3 regions of the Rahnella sp. BIGb0236 genome follow, and region 3 is predicted to be linked to each of the others. Evidence: predicted binding sites of a transcription regulator. Region 3 holds the regulator's gene; each other region holds the start of a gene.

Region 1 (4,671 bases), on a different contig from region 3:
TCGTGAGGCGGAAGTAGATTAATCTTCTGCGTATCCGCGTTCAGAAAGCGGATTGTTGTCCAGCAATGCCTGACCGTTTTGCAGCGACAAACGTCCGTCAACAAACCAGCTGACCACCAGCGGATAAATGCTGTGTTCCTGCGTTTGTATGCGGGCAATCAGCTCTTCTTCTGTATCGTCAGCGAATACCGGCACTTTGGCCTGTAAAATCACCGGGCCGCCGTCAAGCTGTTCAGTGACAAAATGCACGGACGTACCATGTTCGGCATCCTGATTTTCCAGCGCCTGACGGTGAGTGTGCAGGCCCGGATATTTCGGCAGCAGGGAAGGGTGAATGTTGATCATTCGCCCGGCGAAACGCTGGACGAATTCGCCGGTCAGAATGCGCATATACCCGGCCAGCACCACCAGATCAGGATGGAAAGTCTCAATGGCATCCGCCAGTGCAACGTCAAATGCCGCCCGGTCTTCGTAAGCTTTGACATCCAGCGCGTGCGCCGGAATCTCCGCTAAACGGGCTCTTTCAAGCCCGTAGGCAGCGATTTTATTGCTGAAGACTGCACTGATTTTTGCGTTGATCCGTCCCTGCTGGCAGGCATCGATCAGGGCCTGTAAGTTGCTTCCCTCGCCCGATACCAGAACCACAATCCTTTTCATCTTCTACCCTGCTTTCAGTGAGTTGTATTACTGAACACTTAGTTGATCACGACGCGCTCAGCGGAATCAGAGGCTTTAATGTAGCCAATTTTCCACGCTTTTTCGCCATTATCGTTCAGTAATGCAATCGCCTGATCCGCCAGTCCGGCAGGAAGTGCTACCAGCATGCCCACGCCACAGTTAAAGGTGCGGTACATTTCGTGACGGCTGACGTTACCGGCGGTTTGCAGCCAGGTAAAGACATCCGGCCACTGCCAGCTTGATTCATCGATAATCACCTGCGTGTTGTCCGGCAGGACGCGGGGGATATTTTCCCAGAAGCCGCCACCGGTCAGGTGGACGATGCCGTGAACATCCACATTTTCGATCAGGTTCAGAATCGATTTCACGTAAATTTTGGTCGGTGCCAGCAGGTGATCGGCCAGCGGTTTGCCTGCCAGATCGGTGGTTTCCGGGTCAGTCTTGCTGACTTCCAGAATTTTGCGCACCAGCGAGTAACCGTTGGAGTGCGGACCACTGGCGGCCAGACCGATCAGTACATCGCCGTCAGCCACTTTGCTGCCGTCGATAATTTCTGATTTTTCCACCACGCCGACGCAGAAGCCTGCAACGTCGTAATCTTCGCCGTGGTACATACCCGGCATTTCAGCGGTTTCGCCGCCGACTAACGCACAGCCAGACTGCTTACAGCCTTCTGCGATACCGGTGATCACGCTGGCGGCGGTATCGACGTCCAGTTTGCCGGTGGCGTAATAGTCGAGGAAGAACAGCGGTTCAGCGCCCTGAACGATCAAATCGTTGACGCACATCGCGACCAGGTCGATACCGATGGTATCGTGGCGTTTCAAATCCATCGCCAGACGCAGCTTGGTGCCAACGCCGTCGGTACCCGAGACCAGCACGGGTTCACGATATTTTTGCGGCAGCGCGCAGAGGGCACCAAAACCGCCCAGTCCACCCATCACTTCAGGGCGGCGAGTCTGTTTTACTACACCTTTAATGCGGTCTACCAATGCGTTACCGGCATCGATATCTACGCCTGCGTCTTTATAGCTGAGAGAGGTTTTGTCGGTCACTGCGAAGTCCCCACGGCGGTTTGGGTTGGTGGTTGAAGAATAAAGCGGGGCAATTCTAACAGTGGAAGCAAACGTTTGCGAGCGCCTTATTCAGAGTCACTATCTATACTTAAAGATACAACACTTAGCCGAAGTCATTGGCGTTGCAGCAAACGAGCAAATCCCGATGAGCTGACTTGAGTCAGTGATTCGGGTGAGAGAGAGAGCCGCTAACGCAGCTGCGGCTTCAGTGAAGAAGGATAAGTTGATCTGGATCAGGCAATTGGCTGTGGCGTTCAAAAAAAATGGCGTTATAATCTCGCGATTTTTTTTTGCAGCTCAACCACCTTAGGAGAATAAATAATGAAGATCGTCGAGGTGAAACACCCGCTGGTGAAACACAAGCTGGGCCTGATGCGTGAAAACGACATCAGCACGAAACGTTTTCGCGAACTGGCTTCTGAGGTGGGAAGTCTGCTGACGTATGAAGCGACTGCCGATTTAGAAACTGAAAAAGTGACCATTGAAGGCTGGAATGGCCCGGTGGAAATCGATCAGATCAAAGGCAAGAAAATTACCGTTGTGCCAATCCTGCGTGCCGGTCTGGGCATGATGGAAGGCGTACTGGAACACGTACCAAGCGCGCGTATCAGCGTAGTTGGCGTGTACCGTGATGAAGAAACACTGAAACCTGTGCCGTATTTCCAGAAGCTGGTTTCTAACATCGAAGAACGTCTGGCGCTGGTGGTTGACCCGATGCTGGCTACCGGTGGCTCAATGATTGCCACCATCGACCTGCTGAAAAAAGCCGGCTGCCAGAGCATTAAAGTGCTGGTGCTGGTCGCCGCACCGGAAGGGATCGCCGCTCTCGAAGCCGCCCACCCGGACGTTGAGCTGTACACCGCCTCGGTGGATCAGGGGCTCAATGAGAAAGGCTACATCATTCCGGGGCTCGGTGATGCGGGCGACAAGATATTTGGTACGAAGTAAATAAGCAATTAGCCGACTGAAGAGTCGGCTTTTTTTTGCTCGTCATACTTCAGGCTGCAGATGCGTTGGCTGCGCCCGTTCACCCCGGTCACATAGTTATCTATGCTCCCGGGGACTCACGGACTTGCCGCCTTCATGCAACCCGAATTATTTAGAGCAAAAGGCTGTAAATAACACAACATCACACCTTTGAGAGGATCACATTCATGACCCGTCGTGTCATCGGGGTAAGCGAACGTCCGCCATTGCTGCAGACAATCCCCCTGAGTTTCCAGCATCTGTTTGCCATGTTTGGTGCCACCGTTCTGGTACCCATTCTGTTCAAGATCAACCCGGCAACGGTGCTGCTGTTTAATGGCATAGGGACTTTGCTGTATTTATTTGTGTGTAAAGGGAAGATACCGGCGTACCTCGGCTCAAGTTTTGCGTTTATTTCTCCGGTGCTGTTGTTGTTGCCGATGGGATATGAGGCGGCACTGGGCGGATTCATTGTTTGCGGGCTGTTGTTCTGTCTGGTGGCGCTGATTGTTAAGAAAGCCGGGATCGGCTGGATTAACGTGATGTTCCCGCCTGCGGCGATGGGCGCAATCGTTGCCGTCATCGGGCTGGAGCTGGCGGGTGTGGCGGCGAACATGGCAGGGCTGCTGCCTGCGGATGGCGCAGCAGTGGATTCCACCACCATCACCATTTCGCTGGTGACGCTCTCCGTGACCATTCTGGGTTCGGTGCTGTTCCGGGGTTTCCTGGCGATTATCCCGATCCTGATCGGCGTGCTGGTCGGTTACGCGCTGTCGTTCTTTATGGGCGTGGTGGATGTCTCCGCTATCGAAACCGCGCACTGGTTCGCGCTGCCCACTTTCTATACGCCGCGTTTTGAATGGGTCGCCATCCTCACCATTCTGCCTGCGGCACTGGTGGTCATTGCCGAGCACGTCGGGCATCTGGTCGTCACCGCAAATATCGTGAAGAAAGATTTATTGCGTGATCCGGGCCTGCACCGTTCTATGCTGGCGAACGGGCTGTCGACCGTATTGTCCGGTTTCTTTGGTTCCACACCAAACACCACTTACGGCGAAAACATCGGCGTGATGGCCATCACCAAGGTCTACAGCACCTGGGTGATCGGCGGCGCGGCCATTCTGGCGATCCTGCTTTCCTGTATCGGTAAACTCGCGGCGGCCATTCAGGCTGTTCCGGTGCCGGTGATGGGCGGCGTTTCATTGCTGCTTTACGGCGTGATCGGCGCATCCGGTATCCGCGTGCTGATTGAATCGAAAGTCGATTACAACAAGGCGCAGAACCTGATCCTGACTGCGGTGATCCTGATCATCGGCGTCAGCGGTGCGAAGATCCACATCGGTGCGGCGGAGCTGAAAGGCATGGCGCTGGCGACGATTGTCGGTATCTTCCTCAGCCTGCTGTTCAAAGTGATCGAGATTTTCCGTGGTGAAGAACAGATCATTGATGTGGAAGATGAGCGGGAAAATCCGCCCGTCTGATCCAGAGTTTTTTGCATGAAACCCTGACCGGCGGGCGTGGTGTCAGCCGGTCAGGTGCTCGGATCGCAAGCGGTTGCACCGGGCACAGTTCATTTCAGGACGGATCCTTGCTAGAATTCGGCAGTTCCTTTTATTGACGTGACAACATCTGCGGTCATTATGCCGCTTTGGTTGAGGTGCTTCTGAATACGCCGGCACAGCTTTCCCTGCCACTTTATCTTCCCGATGATGAAACCTTTGCCAGTTTTTATCCGGGTGAAAACCCTTCTCTGCTATCTGCCATTCAGAGCGCATTGCATCAGGAACACGGCACCTATATTTATTTCTGGTCACGCGAAGGCGGCGGCCGCAGTCATTTGCTGCATGCGGCCTGCGCCGAACTCTCACAGCGCGGTGAAGCCGTCGGGTATGTGCCGTTAGATAAACGCGCCTATTTCGTGCCGGAAGTGCTGGACGGGATGGAGCATCTG
Region 2 (4,671 bases), on a different contig from region 3:
CAGTCCTCTCTATACCTTAAGAGAGTGTTTTTCTGGTCACTATGGTTTCAACGTTGAACCCAGCGTCGTTTTTGGTTTTCTTTCTCTGATTTTCTGGATGCTAATCCTCATTGTTTCGCTCAAGTACCTCACTTACGTGATGCGGGCGGACAACGCAGGCGAAGGCGGTATTCTGACGCTGATGTCTCTGGCGGGCAGGAATACGTCGGCTCGTACCACTGCGGTTCTGGTCATTCTTGGCCTGATCGGCGGAAGTTTCTTCTATGGTGAAGTGGTCATCACACCGGCAATTTCCGTCCTTTCCGCGATGGAAGGTCTCGAAATCGCAGCTCCTTCACTCGATCCTTATATCGTCCCCCTGTCCATTACTGTTCTGACGCTGCTTTTCATTATTCAGAAACACGGCACCGGCATCGTGGGCAAACTCTTTGCGCCGGTGATGTTGTTGTGGTTCCTGACGCTGGCGGTTCTCGGTGTGAACAGCATCATGCAGAATCCTGAAGTGCTGCGCGCCATGAATCCCATGTGGGCGGTTAACTTCTTTATTGAGCACAAGTCGTTCTCCTTCCTGGCACTCGGCGCCGTGGTGTTGTCGATCACCGGCGTGGAAGCGTTATATGCCGATATGGGCCACTTCGGGAAATTCCCGATCCGTCTGGCCTGGTTCACCGTCGTGCTGCCTTCTCTGGTGCTGAACTACTTCGGGCAGGGTGCGTTACTGCTGAAAGACCCTGAGTCGATTAAGAACCCGTTCTTCCTGCTGGCGCCTGACTGGGCATTGATTCCGCTTCTTGTGCTGGCGACGCTGGCGACCATTATCGCCTCTCAGGCTGTTATCTCCGGTGTGTTCTCCCTGACGCGTCAGGCTGTGCGTCTGGGCTATTTACCGCCAATGCGCATTATCCATACGTCAGAAATGGAAGCCGGTCAGATTTACATCCCGGCGATTAACTGGCTGCTGTATTTTGCGGTGGTTATCGTTATCGCCAGCTTCGAGCATTCAAGCAATCTGGCGGCGGCTTACGGTATTGCCGTGACCGGTACGATGGTGCTGACCAGCATTCTGTCGTGTACGGTTGCGCTCAAGAACTGGCACTGGAAACCTTTCCTGGTCGGGCTTTTGCTGATCGGCCTGCTGTTTATGGATATTCCGCTGTTTGCGGCGAATGCCACGAAACTGTTCTCCGGCGGCTGGTTGCCGCTGACGCTGGGTCTGTGCATGTTTATCGTCATGACTACCTGGAAAAGCGAACGTTTCCGCCTTATGCGCCGCATGAACGAGCACGGGAATTCCCTGGAAGCGATGATTGCTTCACTGGAGAAATCCCCGCCGGTTCGCGTGCCGGGAACTGCGGTGTATATGTCGCGCGCCATCAACGTTATTCCGTTTGCCTTACTGCATAACCTCAAACACAACAAAGTGTTGCATGAGCGCGTGGTGCTGCTGACGTTACGTACGGAAGATGCGCCTTATGTGCATAACGTCCGGCGCGTCACTATCGAGCAGCTTTCGCCGACGTTCTGGCGTGTGGTCGCCAGTTACGGATTTAAAGAAACCCCGAATGTGGAAGAAGTGTTCCACCGTTGTGGTCTGGAAGGCCTGCCGTGCCGGATGATGGAAACGTCGTTCTTTATGTCGCACGAATCGCTGATCCTGACCAAACGCCCGTGGTATCTCTATTTCCGTGGCAAACTCTTTATGGCGCTCAGCCGTAACGCCCTGCGCGCGCCGGATCAGTTTGAAATCCCGCCGAACAGGGTGATCGAACTCGGCACGCAGGTAGAAATCTGATCCTCATTTCTGCCGGTCACAGGGCACCTTCGGGTGCCCTGTTTTATTTCTGCTTTCCCCTTTCTGAAACGACTAACTCAAATTTCTCTGCGGTTTCTGAATCATTCAGCGAAACGTTTCGACGTTGATCACAATTTCATCACAACCCCGTTGCCATGTACGGTTAACTTTATAAACTCCTCCGTGAGCGAAACGTTTCGCTGTAGGAGTTCACAATGAAGAAGTCACCGCTATTAAATGCCGAAATCTCACATGTTATTGCCCGGTTAGGTCACACCGATCAGCTGGTTATTGGCGATGCCGGTCTTCCGGTGCCAGCAGCTTGCCAACGCATCGATCTGGCTCTGACCCAGGGAGTCCCCACCTTTTTACAAGTCTTAGAGGTAGTGACACATGAGATGCAGGTTGAGCGGGCTATCCTCGCCGAGGAAATCCTCACTAAAAATCCTCAACTCCATGAAGCGTTGCTCGCCCAATTGACACAACTCGAACAACACCAGGGAAACACCATTGCTTTGGATTACGTCAGTCATGAGGCATTCAAAGCGCAAAGCGAAAAAAGTCGGGCTGTGATCCGCAGCGGGGAATGTTCGCCTTACGCGAACGTTATTCTGTGTGCCGGCGTAACCTTCTGAGGCCTTTATGCAACCTTTGCTGCAACTGACAGGCATTGATAAAGCCTTTCCCGGCGTTAAAGCACTTTCCGGCGCGGCGCTCAGCGTCTATCCGGGACGTGTGATGGCGCTGGTGGGAGAAAACGGCGCGGGCAAGTCCACCATGATGAAAGTGCTGACCGGCATCTACCAGAAAGATGCCGGTTCAGTCCATTTCCTCGGTAAGGAAGCGGCGTTCAATGGACCGAAAGCGTCTCAGGAAGCCGGGATTGGCATCATCCATCAGGAATTAAACCTGATCCCTCAACTGACGATTGCTGAAAACATCTTCCTCGGCCGTGAGTTTGTGAACGGTTTTGGCCGCATCAACTGGAAAAAGATGTATGCCGAAGCCGACAAGCTCCTGGCGCGTCTGAATCTGCGTTACAAAAGCGATCGTCTGGTCGGTGAATTATCGATTGGCGACCAGCAGATGGTCGAGATTGCCAAAGTTCTGAGCTTCGAATCCAAAGTCATCATTATGGATGAACCGACGGATGCCCTGACCGATACCGAGACGGCTTCTTTATTTAGCGTGATCCGCGAACTGAAAGCCGCAGGTTGCGGAGTGGTGTATATCTCCCACCGTATGAAAGAAATCTTCGAAATCTGCGATGACGTGACAGTGTTCCGTGACGGGCAGTTCATCGCAGAACGTCCGGTCAGCGAGCTGGAAGAAGACACGCTGATTGAAATGATGGTCGGTCGCCGCCTCGAGGAACAGTATCCGCGTATTAATCATGAGCGTGGCGCGCTGCGTTTACAGGTTCGCGATGTCAGCGGGCCGGGCGTCGATAACGTCAGCTTTGATTTGCACAGTGGCGAAATCCTCGGGATTTCCGGTTTGATGGGCGCAGGCCGCACCGAACTGATGAAAATACTCTACGGCGCACTGCCGCGTAAAAGTGGTTATGTGGCGCTGGATGGCCGCGAAGTGGTGACACACTCACCGCAGGACGGGCTGGCAAACGGCATTGTGTATATCTCCGAAGACCGTAAGCGCGATGGGTTAGTGCTCGGCATGTCGGTGAAAGAAAATATGTCGCTGACCGCGCTGCGCTATTTCAGCCACGGCGGCGGTCGCCTGAAGCATGCCGACGAACAGCAGGCTGTCGGTGATTTCATCCGCCTGTTCAATATTAAAACGCCGTCGATGATGCAGACCATCGGCCTGCTTTCCGGCGGCAATCAGCAAAAAGTGGCGATTGCCCGCGGGTTAATGACGCGGCCGAAAGTCCTGATCCTCGACGAACCGACGCGCGGCGTTGACGTCGGTGCCAAAAAAGAGATTTACCAGCTTATAAACCAGTTCAAGCGCGAAGGGCTGAGCATCATTTTGGTTTCCTCAGAAATGCCGGAAGTGATCGGCATGAGTGACCGGGTTTTGGTGATGCACGAAGGTCATTTAAGCGGTGAATTCCCGATAGAACAGGCTACGCAGGAAGTGTTGATGGCAGCCGCTGTCGGCAAGCAATACGGCGTGACGCAGGAGTAATCAGATATGAGTTCTCAGACATTGCCAGCCCAAAAGCGCTGGATCAGTAAAGAGTGGTTGTTGGAGCAAAAGTCTCTGATTGCGCTGCTGGTGTTGATTGCCGTGGTCTCTTCCATGAGCCCGAACTTCTTTACCGTTAATAACCTGTTTAACATCCTCCAGCAAACGTCGGTCAACGCCATTATGGCGGTCGGCATGACGCTGGTGATCCTGACCTCCGGTATCGATTTGTCCGTCGGTTCGCTGCTGGCGCTGACGGGTGCCGTCGCTGCCTCAATTGTCGGGCTGGAAGTGAACGCCTTTGTCGCCGTGGGTGCCGCACTGGCGCTGGGCGCTGCCGTGGGCGGTGTGACCGGCATGATTGTGGCCAAAGGCAAAGTCCAGGCGTTTATCGCCACGCTGGTCATGATGTTGCTGCTGCGTGGCATCACGATGGTGTACACCAATGGCAGCCCGATCAGCACCGGTTTTAATGATGTGGCCGATGTATTTGGCTGGTTTGGTATCGGCCGCCCACTGGGCATCCCGACACCGGTCTGGCTGATGGCGGTGGTGTTTATTGCGGCGTGGTACATGCTGCATCACACCCGCTTAGGACGTTATATCTACGCGCTGGGCGGTAACGAATCCGCGACGCGGCTGTCAGGTATCAGCGTCGATAAAGTTAAAATTATCGTCTACTCCCTGTGTGGTTTGTTAGCGGCTCTGGCCAGTATCATCGAAGTGGCGCG
Region 3 (4,671 bases):
TCTCAGCCGTTTCTTTGATCAGCTGTTGCAGTTCGCCGCGCTGGAACATCTCAACCACGATGTCACAACCGCCAACCAGTTCACCATCAACCCACAACTGCGGGAAGGTTGGCCAGTTAGCAAACTTAGGCATCTCAGCGCGGATATCCGGGTTCTGCAGGATATCAACGTAAGCGAAACGTTCGCCACAAGCGGAAAGCGCCTGAACGGCCTGGGCGGAGAAACCGCAGCTTGGCAGTTTTGGAGAACCTTTCATGTACAGCAGAATCGGGTTTTCAGAAACTTGCTTCTGAATCTTTTCAATCGTTGGAGTGGTCATTTCTTGCTTCCTCAAGCCGGTACAGGCTGTCACGGTCATTACTCTTCACGCGCAGCACACAAAGACGGTGCGCAAACACAATGCCTTCTATTGTAACGATGGCTGCCACCAGATAAAAACGCCATTTTTTGTGGGGTCTTTCTCAATACTGGCATTTTATTAAACAATTTTCGGCGCCTGGGTTCAGGTTCACATATTTAAAGATTCATCGAGAATAACATTTTTGGCGTTCAACGATAATGTCAGATTTGCAAAATCCCATTCTTTAACTCAAATATTAACCTGATGAAAAATGGTTATTTTATTGACTAAAAATGGCGGTTATTTCGACATAAAAAAAGCTATTAACTTTTTCTCACAATATGATCTAGAATCGAGTCAATTCGTGCTTTTTTGTCGGGTTCTTTTAGGCAATACTCTGACAACCCTGATGTTTAACCCTACCACTCATGGTAACGAAGCTATGCGCTTACTGTTCACGCTTTTTGTGCTGCTCTTTACCCAGCTTTTCCTCAATATCGCCCATGCATCGCCACAGACGCGCGTCTCTGCCGATCAGCGAAAGAGCCATGTTAATCAGGCCGCCCCTGAAGAACGCCGAAAGCGAAAGACCGCCGCCGCCAAAACCAATAAAAAATCAAAAATCGCGCCGGTAACAGAACAAAAAACACAGGACAAGAATTCGAAGAAGAAAGTAAAAAGTACTGAACTGGTTAAACGAAAGGCCACTTCTGATAAAAGCGTAAAAACGACCCGGGCTGAGAGTAAAAAAGAAAAGACCCTCAGGACCACGCGGGCCGAGAGCAAGACCGAGAAACAAACCAAAACCCGCGCACTGGCAAAGAACAGTAGCGCAAAGGTCAGTAAGAAAGACGCTTATGGCCGCCACCGCAAGGGCAAGAAGCTCCGCGAAGAAGACAGCAAACCGATTACGCTGAGCGCGACACACAAAAAACGTTATCAGCACGCACAGCAAACGGCGATGACCAAGCTGATGCACCAGGTCGGCAAACCGTATCGCTGGGGCGGCACCTCTCCCAACACCGGTTTTGATTGCAGTGGCTTAGTCTATTATGCCTACAAAGATTTGATTCGCATTAAGATGCCACGCACAGCGAATGAAATGTACCATCTGCGCGATGCGGCACCGGTCAAACGCGGTGAACTGGAAAGCGGCGATCTGGTGTTTTTCAGAATTAATAATCGCGGCGCAGCAGACCATGTGGGTGTTTATGTCGGTAATGGCAAATTCATCCAGTCGCCAAGAACCGGTGAAGACATTAAAATCACCTCACTGGGCGATGATTACTGGCAAGATCACTATGTGGGCGCACGTCGGGTAATGACCCCGAAAACGATCCGATAATAAACAATTCGTTAAGTCTGAAGTTTCGCTAATCAGCCAATGAATAGCATTTAACGAAGAGTTTCTGCAGGGAAGAATGTCGGCGGATAAGGTGACTGCATCACATTGAAAAGGGCGATACCTGTTACCGGGATCGCCCTTTTTTATTGCGGATCGCTTATAAAATCAGTTCATTACCGCAGTAAAGCTGAAAGCGATAATCATAAGCAAAGCGCATACCGTGGTGATCAACGATAATTTCAGGTTGCTGTCCATCAAACCCCCTTTCGGATCAAGTTGTGGCATTTTTTAAGCCACACTAAATGTGTGCCAACGCATTTTCTCATAATTCACATTTAAAATCTTGTGCTGAATGACAATGCTGTCATGAGAATTTTGCTTCCACTTTCCTGCATTATAAGAGAAAATTGTCGGTTACCACGCCTGTGTGCCGGTCGATTTCACCCGAGAGCATTTCACGCCTCATTCTGAAGAATCCACCCAACGATTTCACTGCCCTTTTAGAAGTCAGCAGTTAAATCCACGCAAGCAAACGATTAACATAATGCTAACGTGCTGAAACACGTGAGTTCAGGAGTCATTGTTTACATGGCAACGATTAAAGATGTCGCAAAGCGCGCTGGCGTTTCCACTACAACCGTGTCGCACGTCATCAATAAAACACGTTTCGTCGCCGAAGAAACTAAAGCTGCGGTTCTCCTTGCCATCAAGGACTTACACTATTCGCCAAGCGCCGTGGCGCGCAGCCTGAAGGTTAATAACACCAAAACGATCGGTCTGCTGGCCACCTCCAGTGAAGCGCCCTATTTCGCCGAAGTGATTGAAGCCGTCGAAAACAGCTGCTTCTCCAAAGGCTACACGCTGATTTTGTGTAACTCGCACAACAATCTGGAGAAACAACAGGCTTACCTGCAGATGCTGGCGCAAAAACGCGTCGATGGCTTGCTGGTGATGTGCGCGGAATATCCCGACGAACTGCTTAATATGCTGGAGGAGTACCGCTCAATCCCGATGGTCGTCATGGACTGGGGCGAGGCGCGCAAAAACTTCACCGACAGCATTATTGATAATGCTTTCGAGGGCGGCTACATGGCCGGTCGTTATCTGATTGAACGCGGTCATCGTGATATTGGTGTGATCCCGGGGCAACTGGCGCGTAATACCGGCGGCGGTCGTTTCCAGGGTTTTGTGAAGGCACTGACCGAAGCCAATATTCCTCTGCGTGATGAATGGGTCGTTCAGGGCGATTTTGAACCGGAATCCGGCTATCAGGCGATGCATAAAATCCTGATGCAGAAAAGCCGCCCTACTGCGGTGTTCTGTGGCGGTGACGTGATGGCGATGGGCGCCATTTGTGCTGCCGATGAGCTTGGCCTGCGGGTTCCGCAGGATATCTCTGTGATCGGCTATGACAATGTGCGTAATGCCCGCTATTTCTCACCGGCGCTGACCACGGTTCATCAGCCTAAAGAGCGTCTGGGCGAAATGGCTTTTACCATGTTGCTGGACAGAATTGTCAGTAAGCGCGAAGAATCGCAGACCATCGAAGTGCATCCGAAACTGGTTGAACGCCGTTCCGTGGCCGACGGTCCGTATCGCGACTACCGCCGTTAATTGTGTAACTACGCCTGCCTGTGCAGGCGTTTTTTTTTGCTAATCCCGCAACCATTCCTCATTCATCGTTTCTGTATCGCCCATATAGTCCAGTAACCACGCCAGTGACGGCGACGGATTGCTCTGGTCCCACGTCAGACAACACGGGCTGTCGGGGAAACGATTTTCCAGTGTCAGCACCTGCAATTTATTCTGTTCTATCCACGGGATGACGCGATGAACCGGCATCATGCCGACACATAATCCTTCTGTCAGGCATTCCAGCGCACAGGTCCAGTCAGGCACCACCAGACGTCGCTGGTTGTCGAGCGTCCAGGTATCGCGTTTGGGCAATGTGCGGGAGGTGTCTTCCAGACAGAGCGCCGGATAAGGCCGCAGCTGGTCATCCCTGAGCGAACCGGACAACTGCGCCAGCGGATGTTGGGGGCTGACCACGCAGTGCCAGTCCATGAATCCCATGTCGCGAAAATTAAACCGGCCACCCACCGGTATGGCTCTCGTGGCACCGATAGCCACATCCGCCCTTCCGTCCACCAGCGCATCCCAGACACCGTTAAACACTTCCGAGTGGATGATCAGTTCCGTATCGGGAAAATGGCGGTAAAAATCGAGTACCAGCCTTCGCGTCCGCGCGGGTTTAACAATCCGGTCTACCGCCACGCGTAGTTCGCCGCGCCAGCCGTTAGCGACCTGCTGACACTGGCGACGGGTGGCTATCATTTTTTTTGTCAGAATGCGGGCTTCATCGACAAAAACCTTGCCCGCAGGCGTCAGCACCACGTCACGATGACGGCGTTCAAATAACGGCACTGCCAGCCATTGTTCAAGCTGCCGGACGGTGTAGCTGATGGCAGAAGGCACGCGGTGTAAATCCTGCGCCGCGGCACTAAAGCTGCCCGTTCTTGCCACCGCATCCACCACATCAAGAGCGTATTCTGACCACATATTTTAGCCTTCAACTTTTTTGATAGCAGAGTGCAAATATTAGCGTTTCACAACGCTGTTATCAAAGCGTTAAACTCCGCCTCCGGTACGTAATCTGCGTCAAATCACCTGCAATCACGACATTAACGAGACAATAATGAAACCCTCCTTTGGATTTATGCTCTATCTCGCGGGACTGAGCATGCTCGGCTTTTTAGCCACCGACATGTACCTTCCTGCCTTCAGCGCCATGCAAACCAGTCTGACAACCAGTCCGGGCATGATCAGCGCCAGCCTGAGTATTTTTCTCGGCGGCTTTGCCATCGGCCAGTTGTTGTGGGGGCCGCTGTCCGATCGCATCGGCCGTAAACCGGTATTGCTCATTGGCCTGACACTGTTTGCAGTGGGTTGTCTGGGTGTGTTGTGGGTTGAAAACGTGCGCGCCCTG

Evidence for each region. The regulator PurR, encoded in region 3, represses purine synthesis genes. The targets are predictions, from matches to a motif close to CANGCAAACGTTTGCNTG.
Region 1: the regulator PurR is predicted to act here: its motif matches at 1,798-1,815, upstream of purM (phosphoribosylformylglycinamidine cyclo-ligase).
Region 2: the regulator PurR is predicted to act here: its motif matches at 1,978-1,995, upstream of rbsD (D-ribose pyranase).

Annotation. Positions count from the first base shown of each region.
Region 1 is NZ_SOAO01000002.1:480,490-485,160, reverse strand. It holds gene purN (phosphoribosylglycinamide formyltransferase) at 19-657, opposite strand; gene purM (phosphoribosylformylglycinamidine cyclo-ligase) at 696-1,733, opposite strand; gene upp (uracil phosphoribosyltransferase) at 2,076-2,702, shown strand; gene uraA (uracil permease) at 2,909-4,201, shown strand; gene hda (DnaA inactivator Hda) at 4,378-4,671, shown strand, end outside.
Region 2 is NZ_SOAO01000004.1:4,423-9,093, reverse strand. It holds gene kup (low affinity potassium transporter Kup) at 1-1,792, shown strand, start outside; gene rbsD (D-ribose pyranase) at 2,008-2,427, shown strand; gene rbsA (ribose ABC transporter ATP-binding protein RbsA) at 2,435-3,940, shown strand; gene rbsC (ribose ABC transporter permease) at 3,947-4,671, shown strand, end outside.
Region 3 is NZ_SOAO01000008.1:165,481-170,151, forward strand. It holds gene EDF78_RS17100 (Grx4 family monothiol glutaredoxin) at 1-319, opposite strand, end outside; gene EDF78_RS25985 (hypothetical protein) at 300-428, opposite strand; gene EDF78_RS17105 (C40 family peptidase) at 783-1,685, shown strand; gene purR (HTH-type transcriptional repressor PurR) at 2,274-3,299, shown strand; gene punR (DNA-binding transcriptional activator PunR) at 3,339-4,244, opposite strand; gene punC (purine nucleoside transporter PunC) at 4,381-4,671, shown strand, end outside.